DNA from 2 places in the Streptacidiphilus albus JL83 genome. Region 2 is predicted to be linked to the other one. Evidence: riboswitches for the same ligand, from Rfam matches in the RefSeq annotation. Region 2 holds a riboswitch; the other holds the start of a gene.
What was found. A riboswitch is a leader RNA that binds a small molecule or an ion and turns the genes downstream of it on or off. The one in region 2 is predicted to bind glycine.
Positions count from the first base shown of each region.

Region 1: linked by a shared signal. The riboswitch ahead of gcvP (aminomethyl-transferring glycine dehydrogenase) and the one ahead of gcvT (glycine cleavage system aminomethyltransferase GcvT) in region 2 are both predicted to bind glycine.

Region 1 is NZ_JQML01000001.1:1,137,035-1,147,887, forward strand. It holds gene BS75_RS04920 (glutamate--cysteine ligase family protein) at 1-23, opposite strand, end outside; gene BS75_RS04925 (hypothetical protein) at 414-992, shown strand; gene BS75_RS04930 (DUF5999 family protein) at 1,327-1,518, shown strand; gene gcvP (aminomethyl-transferring glycine dehydrogenase) at 1,593-4,499, opposite strand; glycine riboswitch at 4,556-4,667, opposite strand; glycine riboswitch at 4,669-4,759, opposite strand; gene BS75_RS45515 (PRC and DUF2382 domain-containing protein) at 4,959-6,335, shown strand; partial or broken gene BS75_RS43195 (DNA polymerase IV) at 6,367-7,850, opposite strand; gene BS75_RS04950 (SanA/YdcF family protein) at 7,893-8,633, opposite strand; gene BS75_RS04955 (MerR family transcriptional regulator) at 8,680-9,390, opposite strand; gene BS75_RS04960 (bifunctional nuclease family protein) at 9,615-10,088, opposite strand; gene ftsR (transcriptional regulator FtsR) at 10,159-10,853, opposite strand, start outside.
Region 2 is NZ_JQML01000001.1:6,085,771-6,096,623, reverse strand. It holds gene BS75_RS26660 (enhanced serine sensitivity protein SseB C-terminal domain-containing protein) at 1-414, opposite strand, end outside; gene BS75_RS26655 (enhanced serine sensitivity protein SseB C-terminal domain-containing protein) at 480-1,250, opposite strand; glycine riboswitch at 1,465-1,584, shown strand; gene gcvT (glycine cleavage system aminomethyltransferase GcvT) at 1,770-2,918, shown strand; gene gcvH (glycine cleavage system protein GcvH) at 3,014-3,391, shown strand; gene glyA (serine hydroxymethyltransferase) at 3,422-4,690, shown strand; gene BS75_RS26635 (L-serine ammonia-lyase) at 4,930-6,297, shown strand; gene BS75_RS26630 (wax ester/triacylglycerol synthase domain-containing protein) at 6,368-7,729, opposite strand; gene BS75_RS26625 (4'-phosphopantetheinyl transferase family protein) at 7,870-8,748, opposite strand; gene BS75_RS26620 (2-oxo acid dehydrogenase subunit E2) at 8,654-9,520, opposite strand; gene BS75_RS26615 (acyl carrier protein) at 9,517-9,756, opposite strand; gene BS75_RS26610 (3-oxoacyl-ACP synthase III family protein) at 9,826-10,845, opposite strand.

The DNA.
Region 1 (10,853 bases), 4.9 Mb from region 2:
CTCGCGACGACCTTCTCCCCCATCGACGCCCTACCTCCTCGATCGGCCCTGCCCGTCTCGATCGGTCCCGCCTGTGCATCATGCCCAGGGCCGGAGATCCATACCCGGGGTTCCGGCATGTGCCAACTCGTCGCTGCGCCTACGAACTGCCCGGAACATCCCTTGCGGAGGGATACCGACAGTAGTAGAAGAGTCACGCATCGCATTTGTTCGGATAGACTCGGTCAGCAGGTACGAGAAGCGCCGTCCACCTCCGGCCCCCACGCCGCAGGGCACGGCTCGGCCGTCCGCAACGGCCCCGTCCCTCCGCACGTGAACTTCCGGAACACCCGGGCCGATGGCGTCCGCCCCCGACGTCCGCGGCGCCTGCGTACGTCCCTGCACCGCCTGTCTCTGCCACGAGAGGCGAACACATGTCTTTGTCGCTCCCCCAGCCCCCTGCCGCCGCCCTGCGCGCGGTCCTCGACGCGCTCGACTCCCCGGCCGCCCTGCGCGCCCTGCGCAGCTCGGCCACCCGCCGCGGGCCGCTGGCCCCGGCGCACCCGCTGCCGGTCCACCTGCTCGACCCGGCCGCGCACGCCGACGGCGCCGCGCCGCTCTCCGAGGCCAGGTGCACCGGCTGGCGCTTCCTGATCCGGGACGGCGAGGAGGTCGTCGCCGCCGCCGAGACCCGGGAGACCCCGGACGGGCACGCCTTCGCGTACTTCGCCGAGGGGCCCTACCCGCTGGCGACCCTGCGGGCGCTGCAGCAGGCGCGGCAGCACACCGCCGCGACCTCGACGCCCTACCTGCCCCGGCTGCTGTCGGTGCCCGGCCGCTACATGACCGCGCTCTGGCTGCACCCGGTGCTCGACCAGGCCCGCAGCCGCGACCTGCTGATCCCGCTGGCGCCGGCGCCGCTGGGGGTGACCGCGCACGTCCCGCACGACGCCGAGGAGCTGCTGACGCTGCTGGCGCTCGGCCGATCGGCACTGCTGCCGCTCGCGATCTGACCCGGCCCGGGGAACCAGGCGGCAGCACAGGCGGCAGAGCGCGGACGGCAAGGAAGGCAGCAAGGCGGCACCGGCAAGGACGAGCCCTGGGAAGCCACCCGAAGTGACCATGCCCCGCATGGTCACTTCGGTGCGTTACCAGGGGTTTCCGGGTACCAAACGGGTGATCCCTCAGCCAGGTGCGTGACGCATGTCACCAAATGGCTGCGGGAAGGTCCCAGGACGTCGACACTGGGAACCAGCGCGGGGGGCAAGAGCCTCTACCCGATCGACCGGCGGTTCACACCTCCTCGAACGGAACGCGTCGAGGATCAGAGAAACGAGGGTACGAGCTATGTGCCAGCACCGTCCCGTCTGCCCGTCGGCCGACTCCCCGGACCGTGAGGCCGCCGTCGTCGTCGCCAGCCACCCCGAGCAGGGCTGGAGCCTGCTCTGCAACGGGGTCCTGCAGTTCGAGGACACCGGCGAGATCCTTCCCGACGGCCGCGTGATCGCCCCGCACCGGGCCCTCGCCGAAGTCGCCTGACCCCGACGCCCGCAAGCGACGACGCGGGGCCGCCACCGGTGCACCGGTGGCGGCCCCGCGTCGCGCTGCCGCGATCACTCCCCGTAGGACTCCAGCGGCGGGCAGGAGCAGACCAGGTTGCGGTCGCCGAAGGCGCCGTCGATCCGGCGCACCGGCGGCCAGTACTTCGCCGCCGGGTTGACCCCGGCCGGGAAGACCGCCTCCTGGCGGGAGTACGGGTGCTCCCACTCGCCCGCGAGCAGCGCGGCCGTGTGCGGGGCGTGGTGCAGCGGGTTGTCGTCGGCCGGCCACTCGCCCGCGCCGACCCGGTCGATCTCGCCGCGGATCGCGATCATCGCCTCGCAGAAGCGGTCGATCTCGCCGAGGTCCTCGCTCTCGGTCGGCTCGATCATCAGCGTCCCGGCGACCGGGAACGACATCGTCGGCGCGTGGAAGCCGTAGTCGATCAGGCGCTTGGCGACGTCGTCGACGCTCACGCCGGCCGTCTTGGCCAGCGGCCGGACGTCGATGATGCACTCGTGCGCGACCAGCCCGGCCGGCCCGGTGTAGAGCACCGGGAAGTACGGCGCGAGCCGCTTGGCGATGTAGTTGGCGCTGAGCACCGCGACCTGGGTGGCGTGCTTCAGGCCCTCGCCGCCCATCAGCCGGACGTAGGACCAGGAGATCGGCAGGATCGCCGCCGAGCCCCAGGGCGCGGCAGAGATCGGACCGACCCCGGTCTCCGGGCCGGCCGTCGGCTGCAGCGGGTGGTTCGGCAGGTAGGGCGCGAGGTGCGCGCGCACCGCGACCGGGCCGACGCCGGGGCCGCCGCCGCCGTGCGGGATGCAGAAGGTCTTGTGCAGGTTGAGGTGCGAGACGTCGCCGCCGAAGTGGCCCGGCTTGGCCAGCCCGACCATGGCGTTCAGGTTGGCGCCGTCGACGTAGACCTGGCCGCCGGCCTCGTGCACGGCGGCGCAGATGTCGCCGATGTTCTCCTCGAACACGCCGTGGGTGGAGGGGTAGGTGACCATCAGCACCGACAGCTGGTCGCGGTACTGCTCGATCTTGGCGTGCAGGTCCTCGACGTCCACGTCGCCGTCGGCGAGGGTCTTCACGACCACCACCCGCATCCCGGCCATGACCGCGCTGGCGGCGTTGGTGCCGTGCGCGGAGGAGGGGATCAGGCAGACGGTCCGCTCGGTGTCGCCGTTGGCCTGGTGGTAGGCGCGGACCGCGAGCAGGCCGGCCAGCTCGCCCTGGGAGCCGGCGTTGGGCTGGAGGCTGACCTTGTCGTAGCCGGTGACCTCGGCCAGCCGCTGCTCCAGCTCGTGGATCAGCGTGAGGTAGCCCTCGGCCTGCTCCACCGGGGCGAAGGGGTGGACCTGGGCGAACTCGGGCCAGGTGATGGACTCCATCTCCGTGGTCGCGTTCAGCTTCATGGTGCAGGAGCCCAGCGGGATCATGCCCCGGTCCAGCGCGTAGTCCTTGTCGGAGAGGCTGCGCAGGTAGCGCAGCATCCCGGTCTCGGAGCGGTGGGTGTGGAACACCGGGTGGGTGAGGAACTCGTCGCTGCGGAGCAGCGCCTCCGGCAGCCGGAGCCCGGCCGCCTCGGCCAGGCGGTCGACGTCGGCGACGGCCGGGACGCCGAAGGCGGCCCAGACGGCGGCCAGGTCGGCGCGGGTGGTGGTCTCGTCGCAGGCGGCGGAGACCAGGTCGGCGTCGACCAGCCGCAGGTTGACCCCGCCCTGGCGGGCGGCCTCGACGACCTCGGCGGCCCGGCCCGGGACCCGGGCGGTCACGGTGTCGAAGAAGGAGTCGTGGACGATCTCGGTGCCGCCCGCCCGCAGGCCCTCGGCCAGCGTCGCGGCGTAGCGGTGGGTGCGGGCGGCGATCGCGGTCAGGCCGTCCGGGCCGTGGTAGACGGCGTACATCGACGCCATCACCGCGAGCAGCACCTGCGCGGTGCAGATGTTGCTGGTGGCCTTCTCGCGGCGGATGTGCTGCTCGCGGGTCTGCAGGGCGAGCCGGTAGGCGCGGTTGCCGTCGGCGTCGACGGAGACGCCGACCAGTCGGCCGGGCAGGCTGCGGGCGTACTCGGTGCGGACCGCCATGTAGCCGGCGTGCGGTCCGCCGAAGCCCATCGGGACGCCGAAGCGCTGGGTGGTGCCGACCGCGATGTCCGCGCCCAGCTCGCCGGGCGAGGTGAGCAGGGTGAGCGCGAGCAGGTCGGCGGCGACGGCGACGACCGCGCCCAGGCCGTGCGCCTGGTCGATCAGCGGCTTGAGGTCGCGGACGACGCCGGAGGCGCCGGGGTACTGCAGCAGCACGCCGAAGACGCCGCGCTCGACCAGCTCGGCCGGGATGCCCTCGGAGAGGTCGGCGACCACGGTCTCGATGCCCTGCGGCACGGCGCGGGTGTGGATCACGGCCGCGGTCTGCGGCAGGGTGTCGGCGTCGATGACGAAGACGCCGCCCTTGACCTTGCCCATCCGGCGGGCCAGCGAGACCGCCTCGGCGGCGGCGGTGCCCTCGTCCAGCAGCGAGGCGCCGGAGGTGGGCAGCCCGGTGAGGTCGGAGACCACCGTCTGGAAGTTGATCAGCGCCTCCAGCCGGCCCTGGGAGATCTCCGGCTGGTAGGGGGTGTACGCGGTGTACCAGGAGGGGTTCTCCAGCACGTTGCGGAGGATCACCGGCGGGGTGAAGGTGCCGTAGTAGCCCAGGCCGATCATCGGGCGCAGCACCTGGTTGCGGTCGGCGAGGGTGCGCAGCTCGGCCAGCACCTCGGCCTCGGAGCGGGCGGAGGGCAGGTCCAGCGCCTCCAGGCTGCGGATCGCGGCCGGCACGGCGGCGGCGGTGAGCTCGTCGAGCGTGGAGTAGCCCACGCTCGCCAGCATCTTGGCCTGGGCGTCGGCGTCGGGGCCGATGTGCCGGTTCTCGAAGGGACTGGACTGCTCGAGTCCGGCGAGGGGTGAAGTCAGGGGTGAGGTCAGGGGTGACGTCATGGCGGGCTTGCCTCCTGGTCGGACCCGGGTGGCACGTGTGGTGTGCCGGGACGACCTCCCCCTCTGTCATCTGAACCTGAGAGCTTCACCGGCGCCCGCGGGCACCGGCTTTCACCGTCGGTGAGGACGCGTCCCGATGGTCCGGGACGGCCCTGCTTTCCAGAGCGACCTTGCGCACGCGGTACGGGGGCCTGAGAGATTCCGGGGAGGATTTGCTCCTTCGGCGCCGCGCCTGGCGCGGACTCTCCCGCGCGCGCTCTACGGTCACTGGCCAGGCTACCAGCGCGGAAGGCTGAAGCACGCGCCTCCCCGGTGCCCCGTTCGGCCCAGCGACACACCCGGTCGGCCGGTCAGCACTCGACAAAGTGATCTTTGTGGACTTTTGTATGACTTGACCGTATTTTCCCTGCGTGCCTGTGCGAGCGGGGATGTCTTCCCGCCGTGAGGAGTGGACGACCCGTGCAGACCGAGATCGACCCCAGGGACCTGATCGGCCACAAGGCAGTGGACCGCAACGGCGACAAGATCGGAACCATCGACGAGGTGTACCTCGACGACGCCACCGGCGAGCCGGAGTGGGCCGCCGTCCGGACCGGCCTCTTCGGCCGCGACGCCTTCGTGCCGCTGACCACCAGTGAGTTCGTCAGCGACGAGCTGCGGGTGCCCTACGAGAAGTCACAGGTCAAGGACTCCCCCGACTTCGGCGCGGGCCAGCACCTGTCGCCCGCCCAGGAACTCCAGCTCTACCGCTACTACGGTCTGGAGCTGCCGGCCGGGGACGCCCGCGGCAACGGCTCCGGCTCCGGCTCCGGCTCCGGCTCCGGCAACGGCTCCGGCACGGGAACCGGCACGGGAACCGGCGCCAACACGGGCACCGGCACCGCCGCCGCAGCGCCCGCGGCCGGCGCCGGGGCCGCCGTACCGGCCGCCGCCGTGACCGCTGCCGCCGCTGCCACCGCGGCCGCCTCCGCCGGGTCGAAGCCCGCGCCCGCGCCGACCGCGGAGTCCACCCAGCCGATGCCGGTGGTCGACGCTCCCCCCGCCACTCCGAGCAGCAGGACGGCCGCCTTCATGACCAGCCCCCAGCCCGCGCAGCAGCTGCAGCCGCCGCAGGCCCAGCCGCTCCAGGCCCAGCCGCTGCCGACCGCGCAGGCGCAGCCCCGGGTGCAGACCCCGCCGACGCCGCCGGTGACGATCACCCGGCCGGTCCCGGACCCGCTGACCGACCCGCTGCCCGGCCAGGCCACCGGCACCACCGCGGCCGGGACCTCGGTCCCGGAGCCGATCGAGTTCGTCTGCCGCGAGGAGCGGCTGGACATCACGACCGAGTGGAGCGTGCTGGGCCACGCCCGGCTGCGGAAGTACGTCACCACCGAGCAGGTCGAACGCCGGGTCCCGGTGATCCGTGAGCGGATCCGGGTCGAGCGGGTGCCGGTCGGCGCCGACGAGCGGGAGCAGCTGACGGACCAGGAGATCTCCGAGAGCACCGAGGAGGTCACCCTGCACGAGGAGCGCGTCGTCGTCCGCAAGGCGGTGGTGCCGGTCGAGCGGATCCGCCTGGTGACCGAGCGCTTCACCGAGGAGCAGATCGTCCGGGACGAGCTGCACCGCGAGCACATCCAGGTGCAGGACAGCACCCGGCTGGCCGGGCCGACCGCGGTGCCCGGCAATGGCGGGCCCGGCATGGGCGGCCCCGGCGTGGGAGGCCCCGGTGTCGGCGGCGCCCCGCAGCAGGCCCCGGGCAGTGCTCCGGGCGCCGCTCCCGGCAGCGCCCCGGCCGGCCGGCCCGAGCCGTTCCCGCGCTCCGGAGACACCGGCCACGCGATCGGCGCCTGAGGCGCCCGGACCGCACGCCGCCGCTCCCCGGTCAGGGCAGCGGCGGCGGCGTCGCGTCCGGAGCCCTTCCGGTCAGCGGCAGCGGATCGGCGCCGCTGAGCGCCGGGTCCTCCACCGCGAAGGTGTGGACCCGGCCGCGCACCGGTCCGGGCACCTCGAAGCGCACCGTCACCCGGCCCACCCGCTGCCCTGCACCCAGCCGTGGCCGTACTCCTCGTGCTCCACGTCCTGTCCGGGATGCCAGCGCCGGGCCGGTGCGGCCCCGGGGGGAAGGCCCTCGGCTCCCCCGGCCCGCCGTAGGCGGCCTCGGTCCCCCGGTGCCGTCCTGGGCCGGGTCCTCGCCCGCGGCCCGGCCCTTCCTCCCCACCGCCGTCCCGCCTCGGCGGCCTCGGCGGCCTCAGCGGCCTCGGCCTCGGCCTGGGCCTGGGCGAAGAGGTCCTCCTGGGTGAAGTCGGCGAGCCCGGTCACGCCGACACCGAGCAGCCGTACCCCGCCCAGCAGTTCGACCTGCGCCAGCAGCCGGCGGACCAGCCCGGCGATCACCAGCGGGTCGTCCGTGGGCGAGGGCAGGGTGGCCGAGCGGGTGAGGGTGGTGAAGTCGAAACGACGGACCTTGATCACCACGGTCCGCCCCGAGCGGCCGGCCGCCCGCAGTCGGCGGACGCAGCGCTCGGTGAGCAGGTCGAGTTCGAAGCGGATCCGGTCGACGTCCATCAGGTCGACCTCGAAGGTGTCCTCGACCGAGACCGACTTGGCGTCGCGCTCCGCCACCACCGGGCGCTCGTCATGGCCGAGCGCCAGCGCGTGGACGCCCGCGCCGTGCGCCCGGCCGAGCAGTCGTACCAGTTCGTCCTCGGGCGTCTCGGCCACCTGCGAGATCCGGGTCAGCCCGACCCGGCGCAGGGTGTCCGCCGTCGCCGGGCCGACCCCGGGCAGGGCCCGCACCGGCAGCCCGTCCAGCACCGCGCGCTCGCTGCCGGGCTCGATCAGCACCAGGCCGTCGGGCTTGGCCTGCTCGGAGGCGATCTTCGCGAGGAACTTGGTCCCGGAGAGCCCGACCGAGGCGGTCAGCCCGACCCCGGCCAGGATGTCGGCCCGCAGGTCCTCGGCCAGCGCACGGACCAGGGCGGCGCCCTCGGCCGGGCAGCTCTCGCGGATCATCGCGCCGTAGGGGCCGGCCTCCAGATCGACGAAGGCCTCGTCCAGGCTGAGCGGCTCGACCAGCGGCGAGAGCTCCCGCAGCAGCCCCATCACGAAGTCGCTGACCTGCCGGTAGAGCTCGAACCTGGGGATCAGGAAGGCCGCGTTCGGGCAGAGCCGCCGCGCCTGCGACATCGGCATCGCCGAGTGCACCCCGAAGCGCCGCGCCTCGTAGGAGGCGGTGGCGACCACCCCCCGGCCGCCGAGACCGCCCACCACCACCGGTTTTCCGCGCAGGCTCGGCTTGGACGCCTGCTCCACCGCGGCGAAGAAGGCGTCCATGTCGAGGTGCAGGATCGACGGCACGGACCGCATGCCCCGATCATCGCGCACGGGTACGACAATCCAGCTGAAGCGCTACTGCCAGCGCGCCAGGGCGGTCACCTGCGGGCCGAGGAAGGTCGGGTCCGGGTGGAACAGCACGTCGATCAACGCCTCCCCGGCCGCCGGCAGTTCGCGGACACCGCCGTAGTACCAGGTGGCGTCGTGCGGCTCGTCCACGCCGACGCCGTAGGCCTGGATGCCGACCGAGCGGCAGAGCGCGACCGCCCGGCGGACATGGAAGCCCTGGCTGACCAGCAGCGCGCTGCGCACCCCGAAGATCTTGGCGGCCCGGTCGCAGGAGTCCCAGGTGTGGAAGCCGGCGTAGTCGCGGACGATCCGGTCCGCCGGTACGCCGTGCTGCAGCAGGTAGGTCCGCATGGCGTCGGGCTCGTCGTAGCTGATCCGGTCGTTGTCGCCGGTGACCAGGAACGCCTTGGCCTTCCCCAGGTGGTAGAGCTGCAGCGCGGTGTCGAGCCGCGCGGCCAGGTACGCGCTGGGCACGCCGTCGTCGAGGCCGGCCCCGAAGACCACCACCACCGGCTCGGACGGCGCGTCGGCCACGGTGCGCAGCTGTCCGGCCGTCGACAGGTACAGCCAGGTGGGCGGCAGCATCGTCAGCACCGCCAGGGCCGCCACGAGTTGGAACGCCCGCCGCTGCCCGCGCCGGGTCCGCAGCCCGCTCCGCACCCGCCCCGGCAGCGCCCTCGCCCGCAGCCGCAGCCGCTCCGCCGGTATTCGCAGCCGCTCCGCCAGCGCCCGCAGCCGTACTCGCATCCAAGCCCTCCCGCGCATCGTTCCCGACGATGGGCGGACGCGTGGATCACCCGGCGCGGTTGCGGCGTCTCGCGAGCTCGTCGCCCGGGTCGTACCCGGCCAGGGTCTCCCCGGTGTCGGTGCGTTCGGCGTGGAGGGCGCCCAGCGCGGTCTCCAGCTCGCGGCAGGCCGCGCCGAGGGCGATGCCGAAGACCCCCCGGCCGCCCTCCAGCAGCTCCACCACCTGGTGCGGCGAGGTGCACTGGTAGACCGTGGCGCCGTCGCTCATCAGCGTGGTTCCGGGCAGGTCGACCGACTCGCAGGAGGCGAGCTCGCCGACCGCGGTCCGGATGCTCTGCAGCGACACCCCGGCGTCGAGCAGCCGCTTGACCACCTTCAGCACCAGGACGTCACGGAAGGAGTAGAGCCGGAGGCTGCCCGAGCCCTGGGGCGCCCGGACGCTGGGCTCGACCAGCCCGGTCCGGGCCCAGTAGTCGAGCTGCCGGTAGGTGATCCCGGCGGCCGCACAGGCGGCCGGACCCCGGTAGCCCAGCAGGGGGGACATGGGTTCGGGCGTGTTCGGGGCCGAGGGCTGCGCCGGGACGTGGCCGGTCCTCGGCTGGGGGAAGGGCGGGGCCGACTGCTGGGGCACTGTCCTGGCGATCGCCACCGGCTGCGACATGACCGCCACCGACTCCCAGCCGCCGCGTGGCAGCCGCGCCGGGGAATGGATCGGACAGGAGCCACCCGCGGCTGTTCTGTCGCCGGTGCTGCTCACGCGACCCTCCGTCCACTCGTACACCTGGGTCGCCACGGCGGGGTGCGGCAGGCCGCACCCAGGACGTCCACGTCCGACGGTAGGCAGTTGCCACACGCGCGTCAACGATCGCCACGCTGGGCACGCCGAGTGATATCAGCCCCAGGAGTGGTTTAGCGTGACCGGGACGGGGGTACCTGGGACCGGATGGCGGTGTTCGAACAGCCGGGTCCGGCAGGCCGCCGCTACTGGCTGCTGCTGCCGAAGTCCTCCGGCGAGATCTGGTCCAGGAACTCCCGGAACCGTTCGACCTCGTCCTCCTGCTCGTCGGGGATGGCGATCCCCGCCTCGTCCAGGACCCCGTCGCTGCCGTAGATCGGCGTGCCGGTCCGGAGCGCCAGCGCTATGGCGTCCGAGGGGCGGGCGCTGACCTCGACCCCGCTGGCGAACACCAGTTCGGCATAGAAGATGCCCTCACGGAGGTCGGTGATCCGCACCTCCGTGAGCTGCTGCCCGACCGCCTCCAGGACGTTCCGGAAGAGGTCGTGCGTGAGCGGCCGGACAGGGGTCATCCCCTGCTGGGCGAAGGCGATCGCCGTAGCCTCCCCCGGACCGATCCAGATCGGGAGGTAGCGGTCACCGCCCACCTCACGCAGGAGGACGATTGGCTGGTTGGAGGGCATCTCCACCCGGACACCCACAACGTCTAGCTCGTTCACACCTGCAACCCTAGGGTGCGGCGGCCCGATACTCCAGTTCTCAGGTCCGCCAACACGGTTCGGACGCCCCTCAGCCGCCGACCCGGGCCCGCAGTCCGGCCTGCACCAGCGCCGCGTGCAGCCGCACCGAGAGCGTCGCCAGCTCCCGCGCCATCGCCGCCGCATGGGCTCTGGTCTGGGGGTTGCGGTGCCGCCGCAGCGGCGCCACCACCTGCTCCACCAGCCCCACCTCGCGGTCGGCCGCGGCCTTCACCGCCCGCAGGTGCCGGGGCTCCAGACCGAACCGGCCCAGCTCCGACACCAGCCGGGCCACCTGGAGCATCTCCGGGTCGAAACCGCCGTCCGGGGCTGCGGCCAGCAGCCCGTAGGACTCCCAGTCGGCCAGCTGCTGCTCGCCGATCCCGGCCGCCGCCAGCAGTTCCGCCCGGCCCAGCCGCGGCCCGGGCACCGCGCCGGAGGCCGCGGCCAGCTCGTCGGTGACCGCCTCGGCCTCGGCGGAGTAACCGTTCGAGGGACCGGCCGGGTCCCCGGCCGGCGACGCAGCCGCCTCCAGGGCGTACGGCTCGCTCGCGGGCCCGGGCAGCGCCGGGGGCGCCTCGCCGGCCGCCAGGGCGTCCAGGTGCTCCCGGATCACCCGCAGCGGCAGGTAGTGGTCGCGCTGGAGGCGGAGCACCTGGGCGAGCCGCTCCACGTCCTCACCGGTGAACTTGCGGTACCCCGAGGGCGTGCGCTGCGGCTCGACCAGCCGCTCCGCCTCCAGGAAGC
Region 2 (10,853 bases):
CTCGCCGATCTGCAGCGGACCGGCCGGCAGCCGGTCCAGGCCGCCCGCGACCCGGCGCAGGTCCGCCCAGGGCACGCCGACCCCGCCGCCGGGCTGGTGCGGGTTCAGCCACAGGCCCCAGCGCTCCCGGTAGAGCGCGGCGGCGACCTCACGCCCGCTGCCCACCTGGTGCGCCCGGGACCAGCCGCTCGCCGCGAGCTGCTCGGCCGAGGTCACGCACGGCGCGTAGCCGAAGCCGCCGACCTCCATGTTCCCGTACTGGGCGTCCGGCCGACCGGCCTCGCCGAACCAGAGCAGCATCCACACCTGGCCCTCGCCGAGAGCGCCCAGCAGTGCCTCGTACGTGTCGAAGCGCCCCGGAGCCACCTCCAGCAGCGCCCGCTCGATGGCGCCCCCGCCGCCTGCCTGGACCACTCTGCCGCCCTCTCCCCGCGCGCCCGTCTCGGCCTGCTCCCTTTCGAACAGCTCAGCCTATCCCGCTAGGCACGGGCGAAGAACGGCTGGACCGAGGTCAGCATCCAGTCCGCGAGCGGGTCGTCGACCACGTTCAGCAGCACGATCCCGACCTCCCAGGGCAGCGGCACCGCGCCCAGCGCCCGGCCCAGGGCCAGGTTGGCGGCCTGCTGGTCCTGGACCTCGGCGCGGGCCAGCTCCACCCCGACGAACAGCTTCTCCCGGTCCTGCTCGACCTGGACCAGCGCCCGGCGGGCCGTCAGCACCACGGGCGTGACCGAGAGTTCACCGATCGCCGCGACCAGGAACTCCACCGGGTCCTCGTGCGCCTCGGGCACCCGCAGCCCCAGCCGGGCGGCGAAGGCGGCCCTCGGCTCGGCCGCCGCGCGGGCGTCGGTGGCGCCGCGCAGCTGGGGCACCCCGCCCGCCGGAATCGGGATCCCGACCGCGCCCTCCGGGTTGACCACGATCCCGACGCCCAGCGGCATCCCCTCGGCCAGCTCGCACACCGGCGCCACCGCGAACGGCAGGTCGCCGGCGATCAGCCGGAACTGCTCCTCGGAGCTGAACACCGGCACGAAGGGCTGGCCGGCCAGCTCGGTCGTCGGCAGGTCCAGCGTCGAACCGTCGCGGGTGGGTCCGCCGGGCAGCGGCAGCCAGACGTGGCTGCGGCGCAGCACCTCGACCACCCGCGGTGTCGCGCCCGGGTCGCCGACGGCGCTGGTGAGCACCTGCTCCAGCTCGTTGGCGGGCCAGCCGCCGGTCGCGCTCTGCGCCGGAATCACCGGGTGCTGCATCGTCCCTACCACCGTTCTCCGACGTGACCTCCTCGCAGGATAACGACCGCGACCCGGCCGCAGGGGACGGACGCGATGTATGTCACTACGGCCGTCACCGCGGCTGTCACTGCGGCGCGGGACACCTTCGCCGGGCGGGCGGGCGACGCGCCCCTGCGACCGGCCCGCGCTCCATGCCATGATGAGCGTGCCCAACAACTTCACACCGGCCGTTCGAACCCGCGCGGGAGAGCCAGGCCAGCCCCACCTCCCCCGGCGGGAGCGGGGTTGCAGTCGGCGCCGAAGGAGCAAGCCCTCCCCGGAAACTCTCAGGCACAGCTACCGCACGGGCGAGGCACATCTGGAAAGTGGTCGACCGCGGGCGTACGCCCGGGGCAGGCCCACCAACGGTGCAAGCCGCGCGTCCCCGTTCTCCGGCGGGCGCCCGGTGAAGCTCTCAGGTTGCAGCGACAGAGGGGGAGAGCCCCGCTGCGGCATGCCCTGCATGCGCCTGTCCGAGAGCACCGAGGAGTCCTTTCCATGTCGTCCCCCGATTCGACCGCCGCTGCGCCCTTGCGCCTCACCGCGCTGGACGCCGTGCACCGCGCCCTGGGCGCCACCATGACCGACTTCGCCGGCTGGGACATGCCGCTGCGCTACGGCAGCGAGCGCGAGGAGCACCTCGCCGTCCGCAACCGGGCCGGCCTGTTCGACCTCTCCCACATGGGCGAGATCACCCTCACCGGCCCCCAGGCGGGCGAGCTGCTCGACCACGCGCTGGTCGGCTTCGTCTCCGCGCTGGGCGTGAACCGCGCCCGCTACACCATGATCTGTGCCCCGGACGGCGGCATCCTGGACGACCTGATCGTCTACCGCACCGGCGAGACCGAGTTCCTGGTCGTCGCCAACGCCTCCAACGCCCAGGTGGTCCTGGACGCGCTGACCGAGCGCGCGGCCGGCTTCGACGCCGTGGTCCGCGACGACCGCGACGCCTACGCGCTGATCGCGATCCAGGGCCCGGAGGCGACCGGCATCCTCGCCCCGCTCACCGAGGCCGACCTGCCGGCGCTGAAGTACTACACCGCCCTGCCGACCACCGTGGCCGGCCGCCCGGCACTTCTCGCCCGCACCGGCTACACCGGCGAGGACGGCTTCGAGCTGTTCGTCGCGCCCGGTGACGCGGTGGCGCTCTGGGAGGCCCTGACGGCGGCGGGCGCCGGGTCCGGACTGGTCCCCTGCGGGCTGTCCTGCCGCGACACCCTGCGGCTGGAGGCCGGCATGCCGCTCTACGGCCACGAGCTGACCACCTCGCTCACCCCCTTCGACGCCGGCCTGGGCCGGGTCGTCCGCTTCGACAAGACCACCAACGGCGGGGACTTCGTCGGCCGGGTGGCGCTGGAGAAGGCCGCCGCCGAGGCCGCCGCCCAGCCGCCGCGGGTCCTGGTCGGCCTGGTCTCGCCCGGACGCCGGGTGCCGCGTGCCGGGATGGACGTGGTGTCGGCGACCGACGGCACCGTCATCGGCTCGATCACCTCCGGCGCGCCCTCGCCGACGCTGGGCAAGCCGATCGCGATGGCCTATGTGGACGCCGCGCACGCCGAGCCGGGCAGCACCGTCGCCGTGGACGTCCGCGGCAGCCACGAGCCGGTCGGGGTCGTCGCCCTGCCGTTCTACAAGCGCGCCCGCTGACCCACCGCAGCGCCGCTCCCCCGCCGCCGTCCACCACCTGGACGGTGGGCGACCCGTTTCGCCGTTCCCGTACCTCATCCTGGAGAATCGACACCATGAGCAACCCCCAGCACCTCACGTACAGCAAGGAACACGAGTGGCTGACGACCGCCGAGGACGGCGTGTCGACCGTGGGCATCACCGCCTTCGCCGCCAACGCGCTCGGTGACGTGGTCTACGTGCAGCTTCCCGAGGTCGGCGACACCGTGACCGCGGGCGAGACCTGCGGTGAGCTGGAGTCGACCAAGTCGGTCAGCGACCTGTACTCCCCCGCGACCGGCGAGGTCGTCGAGGCGAACCAGGCCGTGGTGGACGACCCGTCGCTGGTCAACTCCGCTTCCTTCACCGAGGGCTGGCTGTTCAAGATCCGCCTCGACGGCACGCCCGAGGGCCTGCTGACCGCCGACGAGTACTCCGCCCACACCGGCGCCTGAGCACTCCAGACCTCTCCGAGGAAGAACACCATGACGGTTCTGAACCAGTCTCTGCACGAGCTCGACCCCGAGGTCGCCGCCGCCGTGGACGCCGAGCTGCACCGCCAGCAGTCCACCCTGGAGATGATCGCCTCCGAGAACTTCGCCCCGGTCGCGGTGCTGGAGGCACAGGGCTCGGTGCTGACCAACAAGTACGCCGAGGGCTACCCCGGCCGCCGCTACTACGGCGGCTGCGAGCACGTCGACGTGGTCGAGCAGCTGGCGATCGACCGGGTCAAGGCGCTGTTCGGCGCCGAGCACGCCAACGTCCAGCCGCACTCGGGCGCGTCGGCCAACGCCGCCGCGATGTTCGCGCTGATCAAGCCGGGCGACACGATCCTGGGCCTGGACCTGGCCCACGGCGGTCACCTGACCCACGGCATGAAGATCAACTTCTCCGGCAAGCTGTACAACGTGGCCGCGTACCACGTCGACCCGGAGACCAACCTGGTCGACATGGACGAGGTCGAGCGCCTCGCCAAGGAGCACCAGCCGCAGCTGATCATCGCCGGCTGGTCCGCCTACCCGCGCCAGCTCGACTTCGCCGCCTTCCGCCGGATCGCCGACTCGGTCGGCGCGCTGCTGATGGTGGACATGGCGCACTTCGCCGGCCTGGTCGCGGCGGGGCTGCACCCCTCCCCCGTGCCCTACGCCGACGTGGTCACCACCACCACCCACAAGACCCTCGGCGGCCCCCGCGGCGGCGTGATCCTCTCCAAGGCCGAGTACGCCAAGAAGATCAACTCCGCGGTCTTCCCCGGCCAGCAGGGCGGTCCGCTGGAGCACGTGATCGCCGCCAAGGCGGTGGCCTTCAAGGTCGCCGCGACGGAGGAGTTCAAGGACCGCCAGCAGCGCACCCTTGAGGGCGCGAAGATCCTCGCCGACCGGCTCACCCAGCCGGACGCCACGGCGGCCGGCGTCTCCGTGCTGTCCGGCGGCACCGACGTCCACCTGGTCCTGGTCGACCTGCGCAACTCGGAGCTCGACGGCCAGCAGGCCGAGGACCGGCTGCACTCGGTGGGCATCACCGTCAACCGCAACGCCATCCCGTTCGACCCCCGTCCGCCGATGGTCACCTCCGGCCTGCGGATCGGCGCCCCGGCGCTGGCCACCCGCGGCTTCGGCGCCGAGGACTTCACCGAGGTCGCGGACATCATCGCGGAGGCGCTCAAGCCCTCCTTCGACGAGACCGTGAAGTCGGCCCTCGCCGCCCGGGTCACCGCCCTGGCCGAGAAGCACCCGCTCTACCCGGGCCTGTAGGCCCCGGCTCCGGCCGGTCCGTAGCGAACTGTTCCGACGCTGTTCGGGAGCCGTTCCGGACCGGATCCGGATCCATTCGGCGGGGCACCGCGCACACTGGACAGTGGGCCGGTGCCCCGCCGCACGTACCCGACCCGCGCAACTCGTTCCCGCGCGCACCCGCGCAACCGCGCCACCGGGCCCCGACCTCGGGCCCTTCCCGGCACCGCACCCCCACCACCAAGACAAGGGCGTCTCCCGTGGCCATCAGCGTCTTCGACCTCTTCTCCATCGGCATCGGGCCGTCCAGCTCCCACACGGTCGGACCGATGCGGGCGGCGCGGATGTTCGCGCGCCGGCTGAAGTCCGAGGGCCTGCTCGCCCAGACCGTCTCGCTCCGGGCCGAGCTCTTCGGCTCGCTGGGCGCGACCGGCCACGGCCACGGCACCCCGAAGGCCGTCCTGCTGGGGCTGGAGGGCAACTCCCCGCGCACCGTGGACATCGCCAAGGCCGACCTGGACGTCGAACGGATCAAGGCCGACCGGCGGCTCTCGCTCCTCGGCGACCACGGGATCGCCTTCGACCCCGACACCCAGCTGATACTCCACCGCCGCCGCTCGCTGCCGTACCACGCCAACGGGATGACCCTCGCGGCCTTCGACGCCGAGGGCGCGCCGCTGCTGGAGAAGACCTACTACTCGGTCGGCGGCGGCTTCGTCGTCGACGAGGACGCCATCGGCGCGGACCGGGTCAAGCCCGACGACACCGTGCTCCGCTACCCGTTCCGGACCGGCGCCGAGCTGCTGCGGCTGGCCTCCGAGACCGGCCTGTCCGTCTCCTCGTTGATGCTGGAGAACGAGAAGGCCTGGCGCACCGAGGACGAGATCCGCTCCGGCCTGCTGGCGATCTGGGACGTGATGCAGGAGTGCGTCCGCGCCGGGATGAACCACGAGGGCATCCTGCCCGGCGGCCTCAAGGTCCGCCGCCGCGCCGCCCCCGCCTCCCGGGCCCTGCGCACCGAGGGCATCAGCCCGGCCAACGCGATGGAGTGGGTCACCCTCTACGCGATGGCCGTGAACGAGGAGAACGCGGCCGGCGGCCGGGTGGTCACCGCCCCGACCAACGGCGCGGCCGGCATCATCCCGGCGGTCCTGCACTACTACCTGAACTTCATCCAGGGCGCGGACGACGACGGCATCGTCCGCTTCCTGCTGACCGCCGGCGCGATCGGGATGCTCTTCAAGGAGAACGCCTCGATCTCCGGCGCCGAGGTCGGCTGCCAGGGCGAGGTCGGCTCGGCCTGCTCCATGGCGGCCGGCGGCCTGGCCGAGGTCCTCGGCGGCACCCCGGAGCAGGTCGAGAACGCCGCCGAGATCGGCATCGAGCACAACCTCGGCCTCACCTGCGACCCGGTCGGCGGCCTGGTCCAGATCCCCTGCATCGAGCGCAACGGCATGGCCTCGGTCAAGGCGGTCACCGCCGCCCGGATGGCGCTGCGCGGCGACGGCCGCCACCACGTCTCGCTGGACAAGGCGATCAAGACGATGAAGGAGACCGGCGCCGACATGAAGGTCAAGTACAAGGAGACCTCCCGGGGCGGCCTCGCGGTCAACGTCATCGAGTGCTGAGGTGGCAGGGCGCGTCCCCGGGGCGTCCGGCGGCTCGGCAGGGATGGCAGCCGGGCGACGCGGGGGCAGGTCAGGACAGCTGCAGCAGGGTGCGGACCTCGGCCGCGAGCATGGCCGAGAGGTCGCGGGGGTCGCGGTCGGGGTCGGCCTCGCCGTGGATGCCGAGGTGCACCCGGTCGCGGTAGCGGCTGGCCGCGATGGCGAGGGTGTGGCCCTGGGCCAGCGGCGGCAGCGGGTTCATGGCCGTGAGCGGGGCTCCGGCGAGGGTGAACCGCAGGCCCGGCAGCGGGACGTCGGTGACCAGGGCGTCGAAGAGCAGCGGGGCCGAGGGCCGCAGCAGCGGCCCGGTGAAGCGCTGGACCCCGGGCGGCAGCAGGTCCGGCAGGGTGGCGACGGCGCCGGGGCCGCGCAGCGGACCGCGCGCCTTGTGCGCGGACATCGCCTCCCGCACCCGGTAGAGCCGGATCAGCGGGTCCGGTTCGGCCAGCGGCAGGGTGACCAGGAATCCGGAGAGCTGGTTGCCCTGCTCGGCGTCCTCGGTCCGGGCCCGTTGGCTGACCGGCACCAGGACGCGGGTGCTGCGCAGCGCGGGGTCGCGGCCCAGGTCCAGGAACCAGCGCCGCAGCCCGCCGGCGACCACGGCCAGGACGATGTCGTGCAGGGTGCCCCCGTGCGCCCGGCGGATCAGCTGGAGGTCGCGGGTGGCGAGCGACGGCAGCGCCAGGACCCGCTCCCCGGCGACCGCGCCCGTGGTCCCGGTCGCGCCGGTGTGCAGCGGTGTACCGACCGGCCGCCAGCCCTCCGCGACCCGGCTGCCGACCACGGCCGTGGCGACCTCGGCCGCGACCCGGGCCGAGCGCAGGGTACGCCGGGTGAACCCGTCCAGCCCCGCCGCCAACCCGGCGGCCAGGCCCGGGTGTCGGGACGGCGGTGGTTCGGGGGCGGGTTGCCGGTCCGCCTCCAGCCGGTCCAGCAGCCTGACCCCGAGCTCGACCGCGCGCAGGCCGTCCACGGCCGCGTGGTGCACCTTCAGCAGCAGGGTGAAGCCCTGGGCGAGTCCGCCGCCGGTGAGGAGGTGGATCTCCCAGGGCGGCAGCTCGCGCCGCAGCGGCGCCGCCATCAGCGCGGCAGTGACCCGTTCCAGCGCGCCCGGACCCTCCAGCGGGTGGACCCCGATGTGCTGCCGGGCGGCGAAGCGGGGGTCGTCGACCCAGCGCGGCGGGTCCAGCGGGTTCCACGGCACGTGCACCCGCTGGCGGAGGCGGGCCGAGCGGCCCGCGCGTTCGGCGAGCAGGGACACCAGCGACTCGGCGTCCGGCGCTCCGCCGGGCCCGAAGTGCAGCAGCGCACCGAGGTGCAGCGGCGCCGCTTCGGACTCGAGGCTCCAGAAGGCCATGTCCAAAGGGCGAAGTTCGGCTGTGGTCGTGGTCACTGGAACGGGCCGCCTTTCCTCGTCCGGAGCGCCGCCGTCAGTAGCCGCCCCCGCTTCGAACGAGCGTGCCCTGGAGGACTTGCGTACTGCCTAAGCGCGGGTCCGAGCGCGGTGGCGCCGCGCCCCGCCGCCCGCGCCGGTCACCAGCTCTCGCCGGCGTCGGCCGCGGACTCCTCGTCGCCGAGCACGGAGGCGACCGCGTCGAACAGGCTGAGGTCGAGCATGGTGTGCGCCGCCGTGTCATCGGTCGAGCCGAAGCCGACGTTGTAGACGGCCGAGCTGACGGTGAAGTCGTCGTCCAGCGCATAGCTCTGGAAGGCCCAGTCGTTCGGGCCGACCGGGGCGTCCTCGACGGTGCGCGCGGTGATCCGCCCGTCGTGCTCGTAGTCGAAGCCGAAATCGGTGAAGCGGAACTGCATGCCGAGGCCGAGCGCCTTGCTGTAGGACTCCTTGAGCGTCCACAACCGCACCAGTGCCGGGTCGCGCAGCTCCGGCGCCAGCGCCTCGATCCGGGCCAGTTCGTCGGGGGTGCACCAGTGCCGTGCCAGGCCGGCCTCGTGGAACTCGCGGCGCGCGTCCTCCACGTCGACGCCGATGAAGCCACTGGTGGTCAGTCCGACCAGGAGCAGCCCCTCGGTGTGGCTGAGGCTGATGTCCAGCGCGTCGTTGCCGCGCAGATAGGGGCGGCCGGTGGAGCGGTAGCCCAGCTCCAGGGACTCCGGTGCAACCTGGAGCGCCGCCCCGGCCGCGTACTTGAGCAGTACCCGGGAGGCGGCGAAGCGGTTCCTGACGTCCGGCCGGGACAGGTCCAGGTAGCGGCTCCAGTCCCGGCCCAGCAGGGCCCGGAGCCGGGGGCCGGGGGCCTGGTCCGGCCGCCAGTCCCCGGTGCGGGCGTAGACCAGCGCGGTGCCGTACGCGGCCAGGTCAGCGCCGATCCGGTGCCAGGGCCCGTCCCGGCCGGCGATCCTGATCAGCGGTCCGAACGGCTGCACCGACCGGCTCCGCTCCGCTGCGGTCATCGAATTCCTCCAGTTGCTGCTTGAGTGCGCCGAGCACGTCGGAAGCCAGGGCACCGTCCACGACACGGTGGTCGAAGGCCAGGTTCAGCCGCATGACCGGGACGACGGCGACCGCGCCGTCCCGCACCACCGGACGGTCCACGACCCGTCCGAGGTTGACGGTGAGCGCGGTGCCGCCGACCGAGTGGAAGCCGTCCACCTGGCCGTGGCCGAGCGAGCTGACCGAGACGGTGCCGAAGACCTGCTCCCGGCGGGCGAGGTCGCGCATGGCCAGCCCGAACGCCAGCCGTCCCAGCGGCACCGGCAGCCGGACCAGCTTGCGCACCCCGGCGAACTCGGGCAGCTGGTCGGTGCCGGGGCCCCGGTAGCGGTCGACCCGCTGCTGGATTTCGGCCAGGCCGGCCCGCTCGACACCGGGCACCAGCGCCGACAGCACGCTGCGCTCGCCCTGCAGTTCGCGGTCCAGCGCCAGTTTGGCGGTGACCCCGTCGTAGCGGGCGACCCGCGGCGCGCGCCAGCGGCTGGGCCAGCCCGGGGCCATCACCGCATTGGCGGCCGGGTACTCGGCGAGCACCCGGCCGACCGCGAACAGCACGTAGCTGACCCGGGAGAAGGTGCGGCCCGAGGCGTCGCGGGCGGCCTCGCGGTGGGCCTCCACCCGCGCCATGTCCACCTCGGTGTCCAGGAAGACCGCCCGCTGCCGGGCCGCGAACTCCTGGAAGTAGACCGTGTGCCGGCGGCCCTGGACCGGCACGATCCGGGGCCCGGTCATGCGCCGACCGCCACCCGGCGGATCTGCTCCAGGCTGCGGGCCTCCAGGACCCTGCCCACCGGGATCCGCTGCCCGGTGGCCCGCTCCAGGGCCGAGACCAGTTTCAGCAGGTGCAGCGAGTCCCAGCCGGGAAGGGAGTCGAAGTCGCTCTCGAGTGCGGGAAGGTCCAGGTCCAGACCGGTGGCGTCGCGCAGCAGCACGACATAGTCCTCGGGCGTGGCGATCGGAGCGGTCACAGTGCTCTCCTCCTGGGATAGCCGGGTCGGGCGGGAACGGGCAGGGAACGGGCAGGGAACGGGCGGCTGTCAGAGCTTTTCCAGGGCGAATCCGGCCTTGAGCCACTTGCTCGACTCAACCGCCACGGCCAGGGCCTTCTGACCGCTGGTCATCTGCTTCAGCAGCAGCTCGGTCTGCAGGAAGGGCAGGGCGTTGCCGTTGTTACCGGTGTCCGCGACGCAGGACACCTCGACGGCGCCGGGCAGATTGAGCCTGGAGTTGATCTTCGCGGTCATCGTCCCGGACAGCTGGGGCGGCAGCAGGTAGTCCAACTCGTCGGCAGACCAGCCGAGTTCGTCCAGCAGCTCCCAAAGGATCTCCTCGGCCATGGCCGGGACGGACTCCTCGATCGCCTTGTAGTCCTCGTTGATCGCCTGCTTCCCGCTGTCCCGGTCGGCCATGCCGAACCACTCGATCACCTGTCCCGGCTTGCGCCCGAGCCCGGTGACGCGGTTAAGCACCCGACGCAGCGCGACCGCCTCACCGGTCGGCTCGGGGCCGAGCAGCACGGCTCCGGCGCCGTCGCCGAACAGGACGTAGTTGACCAGTTCGCTCGGGGCGGCGGCGGTGAGGTCCCGGCGCAGGTCGAGGTGCTTGCTGCAGACGTCGCCGCCGATCACCAGCCCGGTGCCGCCGGTGCTGGTGACCAGGGTCCGGGCCAGGTCGAGGGCCTGGACCGCGCCCGCGCAGCCGGACTGCAGCTGGTAGGTGGGAATCTGGTCCAGGCCGAGCTGGTCGGCGACCATGTTGACGGTGGCCGGCATCAGCGCGTCCGGGGTGGCGGTGCCCATCACCACGAAGTCGATGGACGCCGCGTCCACTCCGGCCGCCGCGACCGCCCGCTCCGCAGCGGCGGCGCAGAGGTCGGCGAGGCTCCAGCGGACCTCGCCGGTGGCGAAGTCCCGGGCGAAGTGCCGGGTCCTGGTCCCGATGAAGACCTCGATCCACTCCTCGCTGACGCCGAGCGCCTTGGCGAGTTGGGCGTTGTCCACCGGGTCGCCCGGCAGGGCTGTCCCGATGGAGAGGAGGTATGCCTCCCGACCGTCCATCATCTGCT